Regions from separate parts of the Pseudoalteromonas sp. APC 3495 genome, predicted to be linked through region 2. Evidence: predicted binding sites of a transcription regulator. Region 2 holds the regulator's gene; the other holds the start of a gene.
The links. Region 2 encodes sigma-54, which starts transcription at its own class of promoters, with help from an activator protein. Its sites were predicted from a motif close to GTTGGCACGNNNNTNGNNT; they were not measured.
Positions count from the first base shown of each region.

Region 1: the regulator sigma-54 is predicted to act here: its motif matches at 4,923-4,941, upstream of QL984_RS08905 (flagellar basal body rod protein FlgF).

Region 1 is NZ_JASDDA010000017.1:5,351-17,743, reverse strand. Features, by position in the region: gene flgK (flagellar hook-associated protein FlgK) at 1-395, opposite strand, end outside; gene flgJ (flagellar assembly peptidoglycan hydrolase FlgJ) at 397-1,392, opposite strand; gene QL984_RS08920 (flagellar basal body P-ring protein FlgI) at 1,529-2,623, opposite strand; gene flgH (flagellar basal body L-ring protein FlgH) at 2,636-3,319, opposite strand; gene flgG (flagellar basal-body rod protein FlgG) at 3,334-4,122, opposite strand; gene QL984_RS08905 (flagellar basal body rod protein FlgF) at 4,144-4,887, opposite strand; gene flgE (flagellar hook protein FlgE) at 5,021-6,343, opposite strand; gene QL984_RS08895 (flagellar hook assembly protein FlgD) at 6,402-7,079, opposite strand; gene flgC (flagellar basal body rod protein FlgC) at 7,093-7,524, opposite strand; gene flgB (flagellar basal body rod protein FlgB) at 7,527-7,937, opposite strand; gene QL984_RS08880 (protein-glutamate O-methyltransferase CheR) at 8,067-8,897, opposite strand; gene QL984_RS08875 (chemotaxis protein) at 8,918-9,850, opposite strand; gene flgA (flagellar basal body P-ring formation chaperone FlgA) at 9,989-10,696, shown strand; gene flgM (flagellar biosynthesis anti-sigma factor FlgM) at 10,772-11,092, shown strand; gene flgN (flagellar export chaperone FlgN) at 11,085-11,516, shown strand; gene QL984_RS08855 (LPP20 family lipoprotein) at 11,605-12,063, opposite strand; gene QL984_RS08850 (flagellar assembly protein T N-terminal domain-containing protein) at 12,203-12,393, shown strand, end outside.
Region 2 is NZ_JASDDA010000009.1:33,907-46,299, forward strand. Features, by position in the region: gene lptB (LPS export ABC transporter ATP-binding protein) at 1-414, shown strand, start outside; gene QL984_RS05570 (RNA polymerase factor sigma-54) at 796-2,295, shown strand; gene hpf (ribosome hibernation promoting factor) at 2,322-2,609, shown strand; gene ptsN (PTS IIA-like nitrogen regulatory protein PtsN) at 2,614-3,066, shown strand; gene rapZ (RNase adapter RapZ) at 3,086-3,928, shown strand; gene QL984_RS05590 (HPr family phosphocarrier protein) at 3,953-4,225, shown strand; gene mgtE (magnesium transporter) at 4,365-5,723, shown strand; gene QL984_RS05600 (YgiQ family radical SAM protein) at 5,801-7,984, opposite strand; gene QL984_RS05605 (SRPBCC family protein) at 8,274-8,822, shown strand; gene QL984_RS05610 (TIGR03899 family protein) at 8,791-9,672, shown strand; gene QL984_RS05615 (TIGR04219 family outer membrane beta-barrel protein) at 9,749-10,519, opposite strand; gene QL984_RS05620 (DUF2333 family protein) at 10,523-11,509, opposite strand; gene QL984_RS05625 (copper chaperone PCu(A)C) at 11,518-12,027, opposite strand; gene QL984_RS05630 (hypothetical protein) at 12,106-12,393, opposite strand, start outside.

The sequences.
Region 1 (12,393 bases), on a different contig from region 2:
AGATTTTGCGCATCACTCATCACTAATGAACGAGCAACCGTAGATGAAGGTTGGTTAAGTGCTTCTTGTACGTTGTTAAACATCGAGTTGATACTAGTTGATAAGCTGTTTGATTTTTCTGAAAAAATTTGATCAACCCGACTCGCCTCGCTAACAAATTGATCAAAAAAGCTTTTATTTGAGGTATCTCGGTTTAATTGCTTTTGTGCAAACTCATTTAATAACCGGTACGTTTGACCGCGGCTCACCTGATTATCAATCATGGTAGTAAATTCAGTGCGCTCTCGTACATACCCTTCAGTATTAACGTTTGCGATGTTTTTACTTGTCGTTTGCAATAACTCAGAGTTTGCTCTTATTCCTGAATTAGCAATATTTAATAAATTAAACGACATGTTACTCTACTCCTTGGCGGATAACGCTTGTGGCGATATTCTTTAACTCGTTACTGTTAAGCACTCTTTTTATTTTGTCTGCATAGTTAGGGTCGGTTGCATAACCGGCTTGCTGTAAAGAGTCTAAAAATTTGTGCGGCTTTGCTGTATTGTTTAATGCATCTTGATAGCGAGGGTTCTGTGTTAAAAAATCCACAAAATCATTCACGCTATCTTTTATTGAGTCATACGCTCTAAAGCTTGCTTGCTTTTTAACTGCAGCGCCTTGCTCAAACTCTAAAGTGACCTTACTGGCTTTTTCGCCCTGCCAACTTTTATCTGACTTTATATTGAATAAATTATTTGAGCTATTGCCATCACCTTTACTGATAATATGTTTACCCCAACCAGTCTCTAATGCTGCTTGCGCAACCATAACCGCCGGATTTAAACCAATTTTCTTAGCCGCTGTTTTTGCGTGTTCCCATACGGTGCTTACAAATTCCTCAGCATTTTCAAATGTGCCAGACGCTATGTTTTGTTCGCTTTTTTCAGTTGAATCAACGAGCGGCACTTTTTCAGTGACCTTTTGGTTTTCTTGATGAGGTAAGGTGCTACCCGCACGTTGGTCACTAAAGAAATCTGACGTTGTACGAAGAACAGAGCCTGGCATAAAGTTTTTTCCATCTGGCGATAGTTGCTGCACAATTAAATCTGCAAGACCTAAAGAGCCATTTGATGAAAGCTCTGTAGCCATCTGTTGGTCGTGCATTTCTTCAAAAAACTTCACGCCACTTGCATTAAATGGGCTTTCTTTGTCTTCAAAAGCCTCATTGGCTTTACGCATACTTTTCAGTAGCATTTGGGTGAAGATAGCTTCAAATTGTGCCGCCGCTTTTTTTAACGCCGCTTTAGATGCATCGGTTGATGCATCACCGCTGTTTAAAGCATCTCGACGCAAAGAGTCTAAGTTGCCTAAATCAAAAAAGTTTTGCTTATCTAGATGATTTGTTTCCATCAGCTTTTTGACACAATAATTAATAATACCTAGTTAAATGCAATAATTGAGCCAAAAGAAGAGTAGCGATGAAAGGTTAAGGATGAAAGGTTAAGGGTTAAAGACCCTAGGGCTTAGGGTCTAGAATCTTATAAAACTAAATTACAACAAGCTGACCGTTAATTGCACCGGCTTCTTTAAGTGCTTCAAGAATCGCCATTAAATCGCCAGGGGCAGCGCCAACTTCATTAATAGCACGAACTAAATCATCAAGGCTTACACCTGGGTCAAATACAAAAGCACGTGAATCATCTTGATTAACGTCAATAATACTTTGTTGGGTAACCACTGTTTCCCCCTCAGCTAGAGGATTTGGCTGCGCCACATTTTGTTGCTCAGCAATGGTCACAGTAAGGCCACCATGTGTAATTGCCGCAGGTTGTAATTTTACATTTTTTCCAATAACTATAGTGCCGGTACGTGAGTTAACAATTATTTTTGCCGAAGTATCCGCAGGCTTAAACTCTAAGTTTTCAAGAGTTGATAAATACGATACACGTTGCGAGGCATCACGAGGTGCAATAACGCGAATAGAAGCTGCATCGAGTGCTTGAGCGCTATTTGGGCCGATTAAATCATTTATGGTTTTCTCTAAACGTTTAGCAGTAGTAAAATCAGGGCGGTTTAAATTAAAGGTAATATAGTCGTTTTGCATAAATGGGCTTTTAACAGCACGTTCAACCGTGGCACCATTTGGTACGCGTCCTACCGTTGGCGTATTAATCACAACGCGACTACCATCAAGGCCTTCAGCGCCTAAGCCACCTACAATTAAACTGCCTTGAGCGATGGCGTAAACATTACCATCAACCCCTTTTAGGAATGTTTGTAATAATGTACCACCGCGCAGGCTGCCTGCACTGCCAATTGATGACACGGTTATATCTATGGTTTGCCCTGGCTTTCTAAATGGAGGGAGTTCAGCATGAACAGCAACCGCTGCAACATTTTTAATTTTTGGCTTTAAACTAGAAGGTAACGTAATACCAAAACTATTGAGCATGCCTTTAAAACTTTGTTCGGTAAAACGGCTTTGCTCACCGGTACCCGGTAAACCAACAACCAATCCATAGCCCACTAATTGGTTTGAGCGCACCCCTTCGACCATAGACACATCTTTAATTCGCTCAGCACTGGCAGTAAATTGCCAGCCTAGTAGCACCATAAAACAAAAAACTTTAAAACCATTCATGTCGAATGTCCTCTAAAAAGGAAACAATGAGCTACTAAAGAAACGCGTTAACCAACCCGGGCTTTGTGCCTCTTGAGTTTGACCCTTACCTGAATACTGAATACGTGCATTCGCAATTCGATTAGACTCAACAGTATTATCGGCATTGACATCTTGCGGACGCACTAACCCCTCTAAGCGAATAAATTCTTCACCGGTATTTAGCGTTAGCCATTTTTCACCGCGAATCACTAAATTACCATTTGGTAATACTCGCATCACGTTAACCGAAATATCGCCAACTAGGCTGTTTGATTGATTTGATTTTGAGTCACCTTTAAACGACGCATCACTACCAACCCCAAATTGAATACTATCGCCACCAATATTAACCGGTAAACCACCTAAACCAATAACAGGATCGAGGCTAGCATCTGTTTGTTTATCTGTTTCTGTTTTAGCCGCTTTTGTGGCTTGGGTTGACTCTTGCAATTTAACCGTAATGATATCGCCTGTTCTAAGTGCTTTCTTATCGGCATATAAGTCATTCGATAACTGAGTACTGAATAAAGAGCCAGTTGCTACCACTGGCTCCATATTAGGCTCAGGATACATAGGTGCATAGTAGGGATCGTCCTGCACTACTTCATTATTTTGTGTAGATACACAACCGCTTAACAGTAAAGTCCCTACTGCAAATAACATGATATTACGCATACAATCCCCCAAGACTATAATTGTTGATTGATGTAGCTCATCATTTCATCAACCGCTGAAATTACCTTTGAGTTCATTTCGTAAACTCGCTGAGTTTCAATCAAATTAACCAACTCTTCGGTCACATTTACATTTGATGTTTCAAGTGAACCTTGAATAATTGTACCTAAGCCCTCAACCCCCGGGTTACCTTGAACAGGTGCACCACTTACTGCAGTTTCGGTATAAAGGTTTTGCCCTATAGGCTCAAGGCCCGACGGATTGATAAAATCACTAATAGTAATTTGACCAATAACCACGTTTTCGGCTTGACCTTTAATGCGAACTGACACTTCACCATCTTGAGATACGGTGATTGACTGTGCATCATCAGGCACATTCATTTCAGGCTGAACAACGTAACCGGCACCCGAAGTTACAACTCGCCCCTCACCGTCGGTGGTAAACTGACCGTTACGCGAATAGGCAATATTGCCATCAGGCTGTAAAACCTCAAAAAATCCAGGACCAGAAATCATCCAATCTAATGAATTTTCAGTGGTGAGCATGTTACCTTGGGAAAAGTTTTTCTGATTAGCGACCACTTTCGTACCCGCGCCCAACATTAAGCCTGACGGCATTTCGGTGTCTTGCGATGAGCGACCGCCTGGTTGATTAATATTTTGGTAGAGTAAGTCTTCAAAAATAGCGCGGCTTTTTTTGTAACCCACTGTACTGGCATTCGCTAAGTTATTTGATATAACCGATATATCTGTTTGTTGAGCGTCAAGCCCTGTTTTACTTATCCATAATGCTGGATTCATAATAATATCCTCACGTTATAGTTAAACGATGCGCATCAGCTGTTCTTGACGTTCGTCAATCTCTTCAGCTGTTTTCATCAGTTTTACTTGTAATTCAAATTGGCGTTGATGACTGATCATATCGACCATTTCATGCACAGGATTTACATTCGATTTTTCTAATGTGCCGCCTAATACTTGTACATTGGCTGATGTTTCAACTATTTGGCCTGGTTTAGCTCTAAATAAGCCATCGTTACCCTTCTCGAGTGTAGCGTTGTTTGCATCAACTACTTTTAGCCGATCAACTTCTTCTAAAAAGTTAGCCGGTGCACCTTGAGGGCGAACTTGAATAGTGCCATCTTTGCTAAATTCAATTTTTTCAATCGGTACAGGTAATATGACTGGCCCACCTTCGCCAATAACTTGACGACCGTCGCTGGTAGTCAACATTCCTTCAGCCGTTATATTTAACGAACCCACTTTTGTATAGGCTTCATTACCAGAGGCATCCTGAACACTCAGCCATGCGTTATCACTCATAGCAATATCAAGGCTGCGACCTGTTTCGACAACACCGCCCGATGTCATGTTTGATCCTGGGCGCTCCTGCATAGCAAAAACACGAGTCGGCAAACCTTCACCGAAAGCCTGCATTGACCGTGCTTGCGCAAAATCAGATTTAAACCCAGTGGTATTCGCATTTGCCAAATTATTGGCTTTAAGAGCAAGCCCTTGCATGCTTTGTTTAGCGCCAGATGCCGCTATGTAGACCATTTTATCCATAACATCGACTCATTAAGAAATCTATGTATGAGTAAATGCAATATAAGTGCCAAATTAAATTTAAGTGTGAATAAGATTTTAGGAGAGGAATAAAAAAGGCTGCACTAAGCAGCCTTAGTAAATCAAAATATGATTATCTGATCTGAAGGATGTTCTGTTGAATAGTTGAGTTAACCTCAAGCGCACGAGAGTTTGCTTGGAAGTTACGCTGCGCACTAATCAAATCAACCAGCTCATTGGTTAAGTTTACGTTAGACTGCTCAAGAGCTGACGAATTAATGTTGCCTAGTGTGCCTGAACCTGGCTCACCCGCAATTGGTTCCCCCGAGGTCAAACTTTTTTTCCATGAAGTGTCACCTACTTGCTGCAAACCTTGTGAGTTTGAAAAGCGCACCATGGCAACTTGACCTAAGTAAGTTGAATCACCATTACTGTAAGATGCAACAACTTTTCCATCTGTACCAATATCAATACCCGCTAAGCGACCTACTGTCGCACCATCTTGCTCTAGTGCTTTCACCTCAAAGCGACTCGCATATTGAGTAGGCGTTCTATTTGCAGTACCGGCCTCATCGCGCCAATTAATCGCAATATCATCAAATTGGGCGCCATTAGATAAAATACCCGATAAATTAGTTCCGGTTAAATTAACATCAGTAAAGGTTGGACCAACATTTGGAGCACCATTAGTCGTTGCAGGCAAACCGCTAGCATCAAACCCAAAGGTACTTAGCGGGCTTGGTGTTGCTGTCGCGGCACCAGTTGCATCAAAGGGAGTTTTATCAAGCGTACCATGTACTTGCCATTCATTAGGCGCTGTTTTTACAAAAAAGAATTGTAGAACATGTGGCTCACCAAGTGAGTCATACATTGTGGTCGATGTCGAAGAGTTATAAGTAGTACTGTCTGTTGCATCAAAAGGGACAGCTATTACATCTTCTCGAGAATCGACGTTAAATGATGTATAAACGTTTGAAGTAGAGCGCGGAGAGCCCGAAGAATCTGGTATTTGTAAAGCAGATGAAGTACTAAGACTTACAGAGGTCGTATCACCACTAACTTCATCAACTGGGAAGCTTTGTAAAAAATTACCTTTAGCATCTACAACAAAGTTATCTTTATTAAGCTTAAATGCACCCGCACGCGTGTAGGTAAAGTCTTGTGCGCCTAAGTCTTGACTGGTAGCAAAATACCCCTCACCTGTGATCGCTAAATCCAGTGAATTATTAGTAAACTGCAGCGAGCCCTGATGAAACTGCTGGGCAACCATAGTGGTTTGTACACCATCACCATTTTTCGTTTTACCGGCGCTAAATACTGATGATGCGTATACATCAGCAAATTCAGCGCGAGACTCTTTAAAGCCCGTGGTATTTACGTTGGCAATATTATTGGCGGTAACATCTAAATCTTTTTGTGCGGCAGCAAGGCCTGTTAATGCAATATTGAAGCTCATAATTAACCTCTAACCTAAAAAATATTTAGCCTATTGGCTAAAAAATACATAAAATCTATTACGCGATTTCTGCGACATCAGTCAGCCTAACCGCACCTTCTTTGGTATTAATAATAATGCCGCTTGAGCCATTAATATTAACACTCTCAATATTTTTGAATGAGGCAATTGGTAAGCTAGAGAATTCGCCATCCGTACTGCCTTCAGCTTTAACATTGTATTCACCAGGAGGAAGTCGTTCACCCGCTTCGTTTTTACCATCCCATGCAAAGCGAACCGCACCTGCAGGCTGCGTGCCTAAATCAATAGTTTTAACTAATTGCCCTGATGCATCTTCAATACGAAGCGTTAAATTGTCTACCGGCTTTTCAGCAACAATCGCTCCCTTTACCTCACCCGACTCATTAAGCTCAAGTGTGTCAGACTCCAGCAGCGCTTGCTTACCAACCAGTGTTGATGCTTGCAATGCTGAATTTGATGTCATCGACGCAGCTAAAGACTCAAAGTTAGAGTTTAAATTTGAGATCCCTTCAGCCATAGTAAAGTTTGTCATTTGTGCAATCATCTGATCGTTATCAGCTGGTTTGCTGGGATCTTGATATGACAACTGCTGTGTTAACAACGAAAAGAAATCTTCTTGGGTTAACGCATCACTCTCTTCTTTTTTTGGCACTTGCTTATCTTGCCAACGTAAAGAGTCCATGTAGGATGAAGAAGTACTAATATCGTTACTCATGAGCTACCCTCAGTTACCGCTGACCTAACAGCAGTGTTTTACTTAACATTTGCTTAGCTGCATCAGCAACTTGAACATTTGTCTGATAAGAGCGAGAAGCAGAAATCATATTTGCCATCTCCTCAACAACATTCACGTTGGGTTTGTAAATATATCCATTTTCATCCGCACTCGGGTGATTTGGGTTATATTCGATTTGTAGTGGTTTATTACTTTCAACCACTCCTAACACTTTTACACCAACGGCAGAGCCCTGTGGGTTGCTTGCTGACGCTGACGCTTTTGTTAGCTCCGCAGCAAATACAGGTTGTCGCGCTCGGTACGTCTCATTTTGTGAAGAGCTAATTGTATTGGCATTAGAGATATTACTTGCCGTGGTATTTAATCGCACGTTTTGCGCGCTCATACCAGAACCAGCAATATCAAACACATTATATAAACTCATAATTAGGCTCCTTGACTACCGAGGGCTTTTTTCAGGCCTTTAAATTTACCATTAAGAAACTGGACACTGGCCTGATACTCCATAGCATTCTGTGTATACAAGTTCCGTTCCACTTGTATATCAACAGAGTTGCCATCACCTGTATCTGTTTGATTTGGCGTACGAAATAGTTCATTACTACCTACACTACGGGTACCACCGGCAATGTGTTTTTCATTGGTTCTTACCATGGTATTGCCGCTTAGTTGGTTGGACTTTGCCGTTTTTAATGCTGAGGCAAAGTCGATATCTTTTGCTTTATAGCCGGGCGTATCAGCATTTGCGATATTAGTAGCGAGCATTTCTGCTCTTTGCGAACGGATCAACATCGCATGCGGATGCACGCCTAATGCTTTATCAAAACTGATAGCCATAACTACCTCCAAAAAATTGACTCAGTACAGATAAAGCAATAAATGAGCCAGCAGTGAAAATAGTGATGATAAAAACAAAAAACGACGCAATAGGCGTCGTTTAGAGGAGGGATAATATATTAATGAAGGTCATTTCTTTTGATAAATGATACCAGGGTTACAACGCACCATATCAAAGTCAGTACTTAAACCAGACATAGACTCCGACGCACCTAAAAATAAATACCCCTTAGGGTTAAGTGCTTGAGAGAATTGTGCAATTATTTTGGCTTTCACCTCAGGTGAAAAGTAAATTAAAACATTACGGCAAAATATAATATCGAACTTACCCATTAAAGCGTACGAATCGAGCAAATTTAAATGCCTAAAGCTCACTTGCTTTTTCAATGAATCAACCACTTGTGCCATACCATTGCCGCTGTCTTTAAAAAACTTTTTACGGCGTTCAGCAGAGAGTCCACGAGCCAATGCCAATGCATCATATTCAGCATGTTTACACATATCAAGCATGGTATTTGATATATCTGTACCAATTATTTGTGCACCCATTTTTAAAACACCAGGGCTGCTGGATTGAAACTCAGCAACCGACATCGCTATTGAGTAGGGTTCTTGTCCTGATGAGCTCGCCGCAGACCATATTTTTAATGGCCTATTTAACGTTTTAAACTCAGGGAATAATCTGGTTTTAAGTAACTCAAACGGATACTGATCTCTAAACCACAATGTCTCATTGGTTGTCATGGCATCAACAACGGCAGCGCGCAACTGGCGCTCATGCACACCGAGAGTTTTACTTACCAATTCAGACAACGATTCAACATTAAATCGAGACATTAATGGTGCCAAACGGCTCTTTACCAAATACTGCTTATTTTCACCTAAAACAATACCGCACTGTTGTTCTAAAAATAAGCGAAATTGATCGTATTCGTTTTGCTGCAAATCTTTATTAGTCAAATCAATAACACCTATGTTTATTAATCACGATGAACCCATTTATTAACGGCTGTTGCAAGCTCGTCTGGGTTAAATTTTGCAATAAAATCATCTGCTCCTACTTTTTCAATCATCGCTTGATTGAAAACACCACTCAATGATGTGTGTAAAATCACATGTAGTGGCGCAAGTTTAGGATTAGCTTTGATTTCTGCAGTCAGCGTGTAACCATCCATTTCTGGCATTTCTACATCAGAAATGAGTAGCCCTACTCGCTCTGTAATATCATTTACGCAATCGAGCTCTGCAATTTCTTTTAATCTTATTAAAGCTTCTTTACCATTTTTAGCCAACTCAGTTGTTACACCTAATGGTTCCAATGCTCGTTTTACTTGATTTCGCGCAACAGCCGAATCATCAGCAATAAATACTATTCTCTCGCCTAAATCTTTTTGTATATTACCTTGCGAGGCGACATCATCGCTCACGGTAGTATTAACTGGGCAGATTTCGTTTAAGATTTTTTCTACGTCGAGTATCTCAACGAGCTCATTTTCAATTTCAGTGACGGCTGTTAAATAAGAATAACGACCCGCTCCTGACGGCGGTGGCATTATTTTTTCCCAGTTCATGTTAACTATACGTTCAACACCACCTACTAAGAATCCTTGCACTGTACGGTTATACTCAGCAATTATTATAAAGCCATCTTCGATGCTTTTTATTGGGCGCCCGCCTACGGCCATAGATAAATCAATCACCGAAATAGTTTGCCCACGAATATGTGCTACGCCACGGATATAAGTGTTAGATTTCGGCATGCTAGTCAATGGAGGGCATTGAAGAACTTCTCTTACCTTGAACACATTAATACCAAAGCGCTGACGCCCATTAAGCTTAAATAACAATAATTCCAAGCGGTTTTGCCCAACCAACTGCGTACGTTGGTTTACTGAGTCTAAAATGCCGGCCATTTAAATCTCCTAAGAAAACAAATATAAGGAACGATAATTGCTTTCAATTAATAAAGCGTCATAACACAACGGGGGCGTCTAAATTCTGACGCAAAATATTTATACCCTGTTTGCAACCATAAGCATAGTCGAAACATTATGAGTTTGTTAAAAAAAACCAGAAGATACAGTGTTTTTTATTTTCTTGCTAGCCTCTGCTTCGCTTTGCCACTAAAGGCACAAGTATTTAGTAAAGAGTTATTGCAAGAAATGGCTGTATCTTATGTTGCTCAAAAAGCAGTGACTACAAATGATAACAAAATACAGTTTAGCGCATTACCGCTAGATAGCCGCATTCCCGATCGCCAATGTAATTCTGAGCCTGAGCTAATAACGCCAAGTGAGCCTCCCTTTAATCGCCAAGTCACTATTCAAATAAAATGTAACGATAGTGACAACTGGGCACAGTACGTTCATGTCAGAATCACTGAATCAGCACCTGTTGTAGTTGCAACTACCAATTTAGCACGAGGTGAAGTGATTACTCCATCCCATTTAAGTATTGATATGCGCCCTGCACACTTTATCAGAGCGCAGTACCTTGAAGATCCAACGGCTCTTATTGGTAGTCGTAGCAAACGCAACATCCGTGAAGGAATGCCCGTTTTACTTAATCAAATATGTATGGTGTGCAAAGGTGATTCTGTTACAATTTATGCTAATATCAAAGGGTTAAGAGTGAAAACGACGGGTATTGCATTAGAGGATGGCACCTTGGGCGAGCAAGTAAGAGTAGAAAACAAAAAGACAGGTAAAGTTTTAAATGCGCGTGTAGATGGTGTAGAGTCTGTGCAAGTAAATATTTAATATAAATTTATGCTAAAGTATCTTTAATAAATGCCGATATAAAGGCATCAGTTGGGCAATATACGGATTTTTATTATGGTCGGTCAAGTAAATAAATCAAATCAACAACCGAGTGTTTTAACAAACACTCAACAGCAAAAAGTTGATTTAAAAAGAGATAATGCAAATACACAGGCGGCACAAACGCCTTCACCTAAAGCTGCCAGCGATTCGGTGAGCTTAACACCGCAAGCTAAGCAATTAAAATCGTTACAAGAGAAAGCGCAGCAGTCTTCTGGTTTTGATAGCAACAAAGTTGCTGAGCTTAAAAAAGCGATTACTGAAGGTAATTATCAAATCGACAGTGAGAAGCTTGCCAAAAATCTAGCAGACTTTGAGTTTAACGTTTATGGCTGATCACAATAGTTTAATTACAATTAAACTAAATGAGCAAATTACTTGCTTAACAAAACTGAGCGAGTTACTCACTCAGGAGCTTACTGCGATTGCATCTCGAAGAGGTGAAGGTTTAAAAGAAATTGCCCAACAAAAAATGTCTTTTTTAACCAGTATAAGCACCCTTGATAAAGAACTCAGCAAACTTATTGCCAGTAATGATCAGCAAACAGATGAAAACGCTGACTTAATAAAGCTAACTCGAGAAAAGCTTGAGCAGTGTCAAAAACAAAATGAAGTTAACGCTCATGCAGCGCACCAGGCGCAGTTAAGTGTAAAGCAATTAAAGGGTATTTTAATTGGCGCACCTTCGTCTATGACCTACGATCAAGCCGGTAGTGTAGTTAATACTGACAACAGCATTGTGCGTAACCTAAAAGCCTAAAGAATACTCATAAAAAAACGCCTAAACGATTATTCGTTTAGGCGTTTTTTTATGATTAATAATTTGTCGGTTAGTAATAACTTGTCGCTTAGTAATAAGTGACTTTTTTCACTTCCCGTGGTTTTATCTCACCGATGTACAAGTCGTGTACGCGCTTCATATTAAGCTCAAGCTCAGTAATATACACATCATTAACAGCATAAGTTTTTATAATTTGCGCACCTTTTATAATACCTTGCACTTTACTCTGTAAATAATCATCTTGGGCAACAGAGCCTGCGACGGTTGTGCCTGCGGTAATTTTTTGCCCGTACACTTGTTCCGTTAGTTCGCGGTATGCTTCTAGCTTGGAGGCTTTAATTGCCATAAGCTGTTTTTGAGTGTCATTACTTCCCGACTGCAAACTAATGGGCGCGTACCCTATTGCTTTTAATACAGGGTAATTATTTGGCTCAACATATTTATATTCAACGTGCTTATCAAATATATTGCTACAACCGCTTAACGTTAAGCAGCCTAATGTGATCATTAATGGCATTACTCGCATCATACAGGGCCTTTAAAAACTAATTAAACTCAGTTATGCACGTTTAATGCCAGTGATACCTATATTCTGTAACAACAAATAATAGTGGTACATTACTTGCTGAGATTTATTAACACTAACGTTTAATTGGAGTAAGAGTATGAAATCGTTTTTAAAAGCAGTATTGGCAGGATTAAGCACCACTGCGGTATTAACGTTTTCACCTTTTACCCACGCTCAGTGGTATGAGTCTACAGGCCATGCGGTTATTCAAAATAGCGACATTCCCGGTGCAAAGGCCGCTGCAATAAAAGATGCGATTACCCAAGCCCTTGTATTCTCTGGTGCGCG
Region 2 (12,393 bases):
ACACGTAAAGAATTAAACAAACAACAACGCGAAGATACCTTAAATAATTTACTTGATGAATTTAGCATTCAGCATATCCGCGACAGCCAAGGTATGGCCTTATCAGGTGGTGAACGTCGCCGCGTTGAAATTGCTCGCGCGTTAGCAGCAAACCCTAAATTTATCCTTTTAGACGAACCCTTTGCGGGGGTTGATCCTATCTCAGTATTAGATATTAAAAAGATTATAGAGCATCTTAAAAACCGTGGCATTGGCGTACTTATTACAGACCATAACGTGCGCGAAACACTTGATGTTTGTGAAAAAGCCTACATAGTTTCTCATGGGGAGTTAATTGCATCAGGCACTCCTGAATACGTATTAAACGATAAAACAGTACGCGATGTTTATTTGGGCGAGCAGTTCAAGCTCTAATATGTGTGTTATTCCACTAAGCATCTGCTAAGATTAATCATACTTAGGTCTGTTGACCTTTCAAGGTTGAATTTGCAGCAGTCTGTTTGGTATTTAGGCAAGGCAGAGCCTATGTGGTGTGGTATTCCCCATAAATAGGCGATAACGCAGCATCAATGCCAAACAGGCGCTGCCCTTCGGGTTCTGCCTAGGGACGATTTACTCTTTGTTGCCTACATGGATGTAGGTAAGGAGCGTGAGCAGGACGCGGAAGCTTTGCTCGGTTTTGACTTAGCCCACTAGGTTACAAACCTCGCGCCGCAATTAAACCGCCCCTAGTTTGAACAAATTTTAATCCGTAAAGGTCAACAGACCGTAATTTAAAAGGATTGTTAGAGATAAATGAGGCAATCATTACAGCTGCGCATGGGCCAGCAACTTACAATGACTCCACAGTTGCAACAAGCAATTCGCTTATTGCAACTCAGTACATTGGATCTCCAGCAAGAAATTCAAGAAGCGCTCGATAGCAACCCCTTGCTTGAAGTTGAAGAACACGATTACAGCGAAGACACTGCAGGTAAAAACGAACAAAAAGCCGATAACGATGACTTAACGCTAAGTGCCTCAGCTGACGATAAACCTAGCGAGGATGAGCAAGATAGCGGCGAAGCAATGACCAAAGACACCATTAGCGATGATATGGCTATGGATGTTACTTGGGATGAATATATGAGCGCTGCGCCTGCCTCTTCATCGGGCCCAATGCCAGAAGATGAATCTATTTATCAAGGCTCTTCGACTGAAACGCTGCATGAGTATTTAATGTGGCAACTTCAACTGACGCCGTTTAGTCCTACCGATGAAGCGATAGCTATTGCAATTGTAGAAGCTGTGGACGACTCAGGGATTCTAACCCTTAGCTGTGAAGAAATATTAGAAAGCTTTAACCAAGAAAACGACGGCGAAGATGAAGTTGAACTTGACGAAATAGAAGCGGTACTAAAGCGTATTCAACTATTTGATCCAGTGGGAATAGCCGCGCGTAGTTTACAAGAGTGCTTGTGTATTCAGCTAAATCAATTTGATAAAGACACACCTTTTTTAAACGAAACAAAAATGATCTTAACCGATCATATTGATTTACTTGCTGCACGTGACTATCGCACGTTGATGAAAAAAACAAAGCTTAAAGAAGATGAGCTTAAAGAAATCATGACGTTGATTCATACGCTCAGCCCAAAACCGGCAGACACTATTGTTAGAGAAGAGTCTGAATACGTTATTCCTGATGTGTCGGTTAAAAAAGTTAAAGGTCGTTGGGTAGTTGAATTAAACCCAGATAGCATGCCTAAGATCAGAGTAAATAGCCAATATGCAGCTATGTCGCGTACGGTTAAATCAAGTGGTGATAGCCAGTTTATTCGCTCGCACTTACAAGAGGCTAAATGGTTTATAAAAAGCTTAGAAAGTAGAAATGACACGCTACTTAAAGTAACCAACTGTATTGTGCAACAGCAACAGGCCTTTTTTGAACACGGTCCTGAGGCTATGAAGCCTATGGTGCTTAACGATGTGGCTGAAATGGTGGAAATGCACGAGTCGACTATATCGCGTGTTACTACGCAAAAATACATGCATACACCACGTGGCATTTTTGAGCTTAAATATTTCTTTTCAAGCCATGTAAGTACTGAAAATGGTGGCGAATGTTCATCAACAGCAATACGTGCATTAATTAAAAAATTAATCGCTGCAGAAAACTCAGCTAAACCATTGAGTGATAGTAAAATTGCAGATATATTGGCAGAGCAAGGAATTAAAGTAGCGAGGAGAACCATTGCAAAATATCGCGAATCTCTAGCTATTCCCCCGTCTAATCAACGTAAAAGTTTGATTTAAGGCGTACAACAAAGAGGAAAATGTTTATGCAACTGAATTTAACTGGTCGCCATGTAGATATTACCGACTCGCTTAGAGACTACGTAAATAGTAAATTTTCGAAGTTACAGAGGCACACTGATCACATAACGAATGTGCACGTTATTCTCGATGTAGAAAAACTAAACCAAAAAGCTGAAGCAACCGTTCATGTTAGTGGCGCTGAGATTTTTGCCTCTACTGAGCATCAAGATATGTATGCCGCTATAGACTCGCTCATTGACAAGCTAGATCGTCAAGTAATTAAACACAAAGAGAAACTTGCTCGACACTAACACTATGAAACTAAGCTCACTTATCTGTCAGGACTGCAGTAAAGCTGCGGTCCTTTTTAATAGTAAAAAAAGAATTTTAGAATTTATCAGTGAATTGGCTCACAATAAGCTGCCCTATTTAACACAACAAGATATTCTTAATGCATTAACTGCAAGAGAAAAGCTTGGAAGTACAGGCATTGGCCGAGGCATTGCTATTCCACATGGTCGCATGAGTGGAGCTCAAGAGCCCCTTGCTTTGATTTTAGTGAGCGAAACAGCTATTAATTTTGATGCGATTGATAACCGGCCGGTTGACATTTTTGTCGCGTTAATTGTTCCCGATGGCGATAATCAGCAGCATTTGAAAACGCTAGCCACGATTGCTGATAAGCTCAATGATAAAGAATTTTGTAAACAGTTACGCGCCGCCAAATCGGATAGCGAACTATATCAGGTTATCGTCAGTCAATCGTAGTAACAAAGAAAGGTGATAAATGGAATTAATAATTATAAGCGGTCGTTCAGGGTCAGGTAAATCTGTGGCGTTACGCGTTGTGGAAGACTTAGGTTATTATTGTGTAGACAATATTCCTCTTAATTTATTACCATCATTAGTGCGCAGTGTTTCCGACAGTTATAATAAAATTGCCGTGAGTGTTGATGTACGTAACCTACCTAAAGAGCAACAGCAGTTTAATGAAATCATTGAATATTTACCTGGTTTTACTAAACCAACGGTATTTTATTTAGACAGTGACGATCAAACATTAATAAAACGCTTTTCGGAAACGCGTCGTCTCCACCCTTTATCTATTGATTCTTTGCCGCTTGATTTAGCCATAAAAAAAGAAAAACAACTGCTTGATGTATTGATTAATCGTGCTGATTATATGATTGATACCACAGATTTAAGTGTGCATCAGCTTGCTGAATCTATTCGTGAAAAAATACTCGGAAAAAAAGATAAACAACTGATCATTACCTTTGAGTCATTTGGTTTTAAACACGGCATCCCTAAAGAAGCAGATTACGTATTCGATGCCCGTTTTTTACCAAACCCGCATTGGGAGCCTGAACTTAAGCCACTTACGGGGCTGGATCAACCAGTAAAAGACTACCTAGCAAGTCACAGCATAGTGCAAAAATTTACATGGCAAATTCAAACATTTGTGCAAACATGGCTGCCGCATTTAGAACGAAATAACCGCAGCTACTTAACCATTGCAATTGGCTGTACCGGTGGGCAACACCGCTCTGTTTATTTAGCGCAAACCATTGGTGAAAGCTTTGCAATGAGTCATCCTAATGTAAAAATTCGCCACCGAGAACAAGAATAAAATCAAAGCTTGCGAGAACATGTCATGCGGTTAGAAAATACATTTTTAATAAAAAACAAATTAGGATTACACGCTAGAGCGGCGACAGTATTAGCTCAGCTTTCTGTGCAATTTGATGCCACAATCACTTTATTTCAAGATGACAAACAAGCCGCTGGCGATAGCGTGCTGGCACTTATGTTACTCGAAAGCAGCCAAGGCAAAGAAGTTAAGGTGGTATGCGAAGGCCCCGACGCTGAGCCTGCACTTAGCGCAATAGGTGAACTCATCGACCAACGATTTAATGAGCAAGAATAAAAAAGTTCATTATTAACTCATCATCCTAAGCTTAGGTTAATAGTGGTTGAGTTAGTTTGCTCACATAAAGTAAGATAAACTAAAATTGAATAGCATTTATACCCTTCCAGCATGTAATACAATTTAATTAAGGACGCCAATGCCTGAAGCTTTAGAACAAGATATTCCACTACAACAACTAAAACAGGTGACTAAGTCACTAAATAGTGGTCAATTTGTTCAAGTTAGACGCATGCTGGCAAAAACGGCGCCTTGTGATACCGCACTTCTTTTAGAATCATCCCCGCATAAAATTCGCCGTATGCTCTGGCAGCTTGTTGATCCTGATGTACAAGGTGATGTGCTTGAAGAGCTGTCTGAAGATGTACGTTTGGGTATTATTGCGCAAATGGCACCCGAGCACATTGCTGCCGCAACCGAAGACATGGGCCATGATGACTTAGGGGAAGTACTACGTAGCCTACCTGACACCGTTTATAAAGATGTTGTTAGCGCTATGGATATTCAAGATAGAGAACGTGCAACGCAGGCTTTATCGTATCAAGAGCGCTCTGCTGGCGCATTGATGAATATAGATACCGTTACTATTCGCCCCGATGTGACTCTAGATGTGGTACTGCGTTATATTCGCTTACGCGGCGAATTACCTGAGGGTACAGATGACTTATATGTGGTTGATGAAAATAACTGCTTTTTAGGCGCCCTATCGCTGAGTACTTTATTAACTAATCCCCCTGAAAAAATTGTTCATGAGTTAATGGATGAAGACTGTGAGTCTATTCCTATTTCAATGGATGAGAGCGAAGTTGCACAATTGTTTGAGCGTCATAACTGGATATCGGCACCGGTTGTTGATGACAACGCACACTTGCTTGGGCGGATCACCATTGATGATATCGTTGATGTTATTCGTGAAGACGCTGAGCACAGTTTACTGGGTTTAGCGGGTTTAGATGATGAAGAAGATACCTTTGCACCTGTGTTGAAAAGCTCTAAAAAGCGCTCAATTTGGCTGGGTGTAAACTTACTAACTGCATTGCTGGCTGCAATTGTGGCGAGCTTTTTTGAAAACACCTTAGCTATATTACCAATTCTTGCTGTGCTCAATGGTATTGTCCCGTCAATGGGTGGGGTTGCAGGCAGCCAAACCTTAACTTTGGTTATTCGCGGTATCGCGGTGGGCCATATCAACCAAACTAACCAACGTTTTTTATTATTAAAAGAACTCGCTATCGGCGCGATTAACGGTATGGTTTGGTCTATCCTAATTGCCGGTGTCGTTGCGCTTTGGCAATGGGATTTCAAACTCGGTGGTGTTTTAGCGTTTGCTATGTTTATGAATTTAGTTGCAGCAGGTATTGCGGGTGCTAGTATCCCACTATTGCTTAAAAAAATGAAAATAGATCCAGCACTTGCAGGCAGTGTGGTACTAACCACGGTAACTGATATTGTTGGTATATTTGCCTTCTTAGGTACTGCGACTTGGTTATTGATTTAATCTTTTTATAAACAAAAACACCGCATCAATACGCGGTGTTTTTGTTTAAGCCGATAGTTACTTTACATAAGTTAAGGCTACTTAGCGCGTTGGCGATTACCACCTACCTTAGGTTTAGTGTTGGCTTTTTTAAACTGGCTAAAGCCAGTATGACGAGTCAGCGCAGGACGACCGCCCTTGTTACCTTTTCCGCCTTTGGTTTGTCTTTCATCTCGTCCTTCTTCAGGGACTAAACAGTTAGGTCCTTTACCAATAAGCTTGGCTTTGCCCATGTTACGCAGGGCTTCGCGGATCATTGGCCAACCGGCAGGATCGTGATAGCGTAAAATCGCTTTATGCAAACGACGTTGGCGCGCTCCCTTAGGCACAGGTACTTGCTCCGTATTATTTTTAATATTACGTAGCGAGTTCATTTCTGTGTGGTAAATGGTGGTTGCGTTGGCCATCGGTGATGGATAAAAATTTTGTACCTGATCAAGCTTAAAATCATTCGATTTCAACCATAAAGCCATGTTTACCATGTCTTCATCTTTAGTCCCCGGGTGAGCAGAAATAAAGTATGGAATTAAATACTGCTTTTTACCCGCTTCTTTTGAGTACTTATCAAATAACGCTTTAAATTCATCATAGGCGCCCATACCTGGTTTCATCATTTTTGATAATGGGCCATCTTCTGTGTGCTCAGGTGCTATTTTTAAATATCCACCAACATGATGGGTTACTAGCTCTTTAACGTAACGAGGATCACGTACTGCAAGGTCATAACGCACGCCCGAAGCAATTAAGATCTTTTTGATCCCTTTAACCTCACGCGCCTTTTTATATAAGTCGATAGTGGGTGTGTGATCGGTATCCATATGCTTACAAATATCAGGATACACACACGACAAGCGACGGCACGTACTCTCTGCTTTTTTGCTGGTACAACGCAGTTTGTACATATTTGCAGTTGGCCCACCTAAATCAGAAATAACCCCCGTAAAGCCCGGCACTTTATCTCTAATTTGTTCAATTTCTTCGATAATCGATTCTTGAGAACGGCTTTGTATTATGCGCCCCTCATGCTCGGTAATAGAACAAAACGAACAGCCGCCAAAACAGCCGCGCATAATATTTACCGACGTTTTAATCATATCGTAAGCAGGGATTTTATCATCGCCATAACTTGGATGTGGTATACGCTGGTAAGGTAAACCAAACACGTCATCCATTTCCTGAGTTTCAAGCGGATAAGCCGGCGGATTCACCCAAATAGAACGATCGCCATGACGCTGAAATAACGCCCTTGCACAACCTGGGTTGGTTTCTTGATGTAAAATACGTGATGCATGGGCATACAAAGGCTTATTAACGCTAACCTGCTCAAATGCCGGCAGTTTAACGTAAGTTTTTTCCCACGGCTTAGGACGAGCAGGCTGGATGGTAATTGGTTTTGCAGCTTCTGCTTGTAAATCGATGCCGGCTTGCTTAAATTCTGATTTAGCACAGCCCACATCATCCGCGCCATAAGGATTAGGAATAGGGTCTATTTTACCAATTTTATCAATGGCTGTTGAGTCACTGCCACGCCAACCAGGTAAAGGCTCTTTACGAATAACTGCCGTGCCTCTAACATCCTGTATGGTATCGATGGTTTCACCGGCAGCGATACGATGCGCTACTTCAACTAACGGGCGTTCGGCATTACCATAAATTAAAATATCGCCTTTAGCGTCAAATAATACGCTACGACGTACTTTTTCTTGCCAGTAATCATAATGAGCAATACGGCGCAGACTGGCTTCAATGCCCCCTAACACTAATGGCACATCTTTGTAGGCTTCACGACAGCGTTGTGAATAAATGATCACTGCGCGATCTGGGCGTTTACCGCCGACATTTCCTGGTGTGTATGCGTCATCATGGCGCATTCGTTTTTCAGCGGTGTAACGATTGATCATCGAGTCCATATTACCGGCTGTAATACCAAAAAATAAGTTAGGCTTACCCAATGCCATAAACGCATCTTTAGAGTTCCAATCTGGTTGAGCAATAATACCCACTCTAAAACCTTGCGCTTCTAGCACTCGGCCAATTACGGCCATCCCAAAACTAGGATGGTCTACATAAGCATCACCGCTAATAATAATAATATCGCAGCTATCCCAGCCAAGCGCGTCCATTTCTTCGCGTGTTGTTGGTAAAAATGGAGCTGTGCCATAACACTCAGCCCAATACTTGGGGTATGAGAATAAGGCGCGTTCAGCTTTTAATGTGCTCATAAAATTGGCCGTTCAATAACAAAAGGCGCGAATTATACCCTATCGACATCCCCGTTGATATAGCACAAAATGAAAGCGCTGATTAAAAATTGTTTACCTTTATTGCATTACTAAAACTAATAAATCATCTAAACTTATTACGGCTAATGTCTGCTTTTGGAATAATACAAGGTAGATAAAATAGATCAAAAGCAACCGTGACTTCGTTAAACTATTAAATAATTAATAATTGATAGACGCTGTAAATTAAAATAGATGAGGAATACCTATTAAACTACTTAAAAAAATAATGCAGTTTTCAATCATATTGCTTCTGGTTTTTGTTGTCGTTGGATTATTGTTACCACAAAATTATCATGTGCAAAAAAGTATAAAAATTAATGCACGCGCTCCCGTAATAAAGTCATTAGTGGAGGACTTTACCCAGTGGTATAAATGGTCGCCGTGGCAACAAATAGACCCTAATATTAAGTTTAATATTGGAGAACCGAGCTCTGGCGCAGGAGCCTACCAATCTTGGGAAGGTAAATGGGGCAAAGGCGAAATGACAATATCGTCATTAAGCGATAATGAAGTTGTATTTAGTGTGTTATTTAATCAAGAGCATATTATCACTAGCAAATTACTATTTAGCCCGCACACAAAAACCGTCACGTGGCATATAGAAGGACAAGCAACGATGCCGCTTATTTCTGGGTACGTTGCTATATCTGCTGAAAATATATTAGGTAATATAGTGACCCTAGGATTAAATAACCTAAAAACGGTCGCTCAACTCAGTGATGCACAAGCAATAATGGAAAGCCATGACAGTCAAAACCGCACAAGCCAGGATTAAACTTGCCAATATTATTGAGTCACTGCTAGGTTACTCGGTCACAAAAGTGAGCAATACGCCTGCCATTGATGAAAAAACCTATAATCCTCAAGGTAAAGCCAAATCGCTTTATAGTATTAATAGCGAGCATTCAATTTTAGCGCGTGCTCAAAAACGACAAGACTTACTACTGATTAAACAGCAACAAAATATTGAGACTATTTTAGCCTTAGCAATGGAGTTTTGTCCTGATGTTGCTTGCGCTAAGCAGCCCGATGCTGATTGGGTGGAGCACTTTATAGCCTTATGTGAAGATACCTCAAATCAATCTATGCAAGTGTTGTGGGCAAAAATTTTTACTGGCGAAACCATTAGCCCAGGTACTTTTTCTATTAAAAGTTTACAAACACTTAAGCACATGACCCAGCGCGAAGCCGATTCATTAAGAAAGTGCGTGTCTATTTCTGGATATAACGAAAAGGATAGCAGCCACCTAATATTCTTGGGGTATTACAAAAAACCCTCATTATTTGATTTACTAGGTAAAGGCAATAAAGTGTCATTAAGCATAGGTAAAAGCGGCGTGAGCTTTCCAGACGTACTAACTTTAATGGATTTAAACTTGCTGTATCGTAAAGAAATAGAGTCAGCGGCATTAAAAGTAGGACAAGAGTTCACCCTATCCTTTTTATCACAAAAACTAACCTTAAAAGCAAAAAGTAACGATTTGGTGCTTAGCTATTATAAGTTTACTCAAACAGGTGATGAACTATTTAGATTAATGAACTACCCGATTAACAAGGTGTACAAACAGTTAATTGGTTCAGCATTTGAAGGGGAGTTTGAATTAGTTTGGCATTCTTTAAAATAGCAAACAGAGATGACTAAAGCGTGTGTTAGCTTTTAAAAATAAGAGCCACACAAGGTGGCTCAAAATAATACTTTAATTAAAAGTGAACCTGAATACCGGCAAACGGACCCGATGCATCAATATCAGTATTAATATCATCGACATCATCAAGTTCTAAAACCATAGAGCGGTAGCCCGCTTTAACCGCAACATCAACCGCTAGGTTATCAATAAACTCCCAAGCAATACCCATTTGGTAATCTTGTACTTTACTGTCATCTATGGCTAAAAAGCTGCCTTCAGCAAAAACACTTAAACCACTAAATGGTAAACCCGCTTCAAAACGTCCATATACTAACGGCACAACACCAGAGAACTCTTCGATTTCAGTAAAGTTAGCGCCACCTTGTTGTGATGTACCTGTTACAACAAGCTCACCATCAAACTGCTTAGCATTAAGACCTAAATCAATTGAGATTAAATCGTTATCAAAAATCTCGTAGTAAAGAATATAATCAATGTGCGATAAGTCAGTCACTGAATTAACATCAGTGCCAACAATATAATCAGTACCGTTAAAACTAAATGTGTCTTCAAGCACTGTTGAGCCGTTTAATTCAAGCTCAGTGTATTTTAACTTTAAGTTTGGCACTAATGGCACTGGGTGCTCAAGCGCAGCGTAATAACTTACAAAGGTTTCATCTTCAAAGTTGAAGTTTTGCAGGGCGTTATTGTTATCAGAAAAGCTACCGTCATTATCTGCTTTCCAACCATCAACCCCTACATATAAACCCAATACAGTGTCGGCTTGTGCTACAGGGGCTAAACATGCCATTGATAAGGCTGCTGCTATACAATACTTTTTCATTTTTTATCCTTGCGCTAATAATTCGCTAAGTTCAATTAGTGCCGCATTGGCTCTAGAAATATAATTTGCCATAACAAGTGAATGGTTGGCGACATAACCAAATCCATTACCGTTTAAAATCATTGGGCTCCATACCGTTTCTTGGGTTGCTTCAAGCTCGCGTATAATTTGTTGCAAGCTGACACGGGCGTTCTTTTTATCAAGCACATCGGCAAAATCATATTCAACCGCCTGTAAAAAGTGCAGTAAAGCCCAAGTAGCACCACGTGACTCATAAAATACATCATCAATTTCCCACCATGATGTTTTTATTTGTTGTTGTAAAGGCGTATAGGTGGCCTGTGTATTTGAAGAGTTACCGGCGAGGTCAGTGTTAACCTTATCTTGACCCACGCTTGCACTTAAACGCTGACTTAAGCTGCCTAAACGCTTTTCAGCTTCTTTTAACCAACTGCGTAGGTTATCTGCACGAGAGTAAAATTGGCTATCGCGCTCATGCTGATTGGCTATTTGAGAACGATATACCATTAAATAATCAATTCCTTTTTGGTATTCACCCTCAGCACTTGGCCATGCCCATGCTTCAGAGCTGATATTAAATTGTGGCTGAGCTTTTTTGAGCGCTTCGTGTTCAGTTGATTGCGATTGTGAGCGGCTAAAATCTTTTCGCATAGACAACGCTAAATCACGCACCATTTCCAGCGCACCATACTCCCAGGCCGGCATATTGTCCATTATTACGCTCGGTGGTAGCACATCATTTGATAAGTAACCGCCTGATTTAGTTAAAAGCGTATCAGCTACAGTGATGAGTGTTGAAGTTGTTACATAACCTGTGACCAGTTTTTCACTGCGTTGCTGCGCTTGTTGCTTAGCATTTTGCACAACATCAAAACGTGAAGGCTCTATACTCCAGTACACTGCAATGGCGTAAAACACGACAAATAACAGTACCAGTGCCGTTATTATTTTTCCTTTATGCTGTGACATTTATCCTCCTAATGATGACTATGATCTTTCGATGCTTTTACCGGCTCTGCTTGTGAGGCTAACGAAACGACTTTTGCATTGGTAAATACTCGGTTCCCGTCTTCAAAATATAGCGTGAGTTTACGTTCTTGACCTACTTTTAACGGTTCTTGTGGTTCAAACACCATTAAATGATAGCTGCCTGGCTTAAAATCGAGTTGTTGGTGAGCTTTAATAAGCAATGATTCGACTTTTTGCATTTTCATCATACCGTCAGCGTGAACGTGCTCATGAATTTCAACACGCCCTAGGCCATCAATTGTCGCTTTAGTCAACGTTGCTGGTACATTGCTGTGGTTTTTAATACTAAAGTAAGCCACACTGGCTTTGGTTGCCGGCAAAAACTCTCTTACTTGCGCATGTGTTACTTGTAGCTGCGCAACAACACTATCGTGTTCATGTCCTTCGTGCGCCATTAACGAAGACGAAAAAACACCCACCATTAATGCACTTGCTATCGAAATACATTGTTTAATCATCAGTAAAATCCTTGTTAAAACAAAAAAATATAGTTCAAATTTATCATAATTCCCTTATGTTAGGCAGCTAATTTAAGCTCAAGAGACGACTTTTTTGTTATCTGCGATTAACCAACACAGCCCTGCTACAAACAATAACGGCCAAGCAATCATCAATGATCCGAATAAAAAAGCTAAAATAGTACCAGCCAGTGCCACCATCGCCGCGCCAACTAACCCCATCGTCACTAAAGCAACAATCGCAATAACAACGATAATAGCAACTAATGCACCAATGAGCTCTATACCTGTCCAGCTAATATCTGAGATCCATAGCGGAAACTGCCACACATCAAAGTGAATAATTGAACCGCTATTAATTAAAAA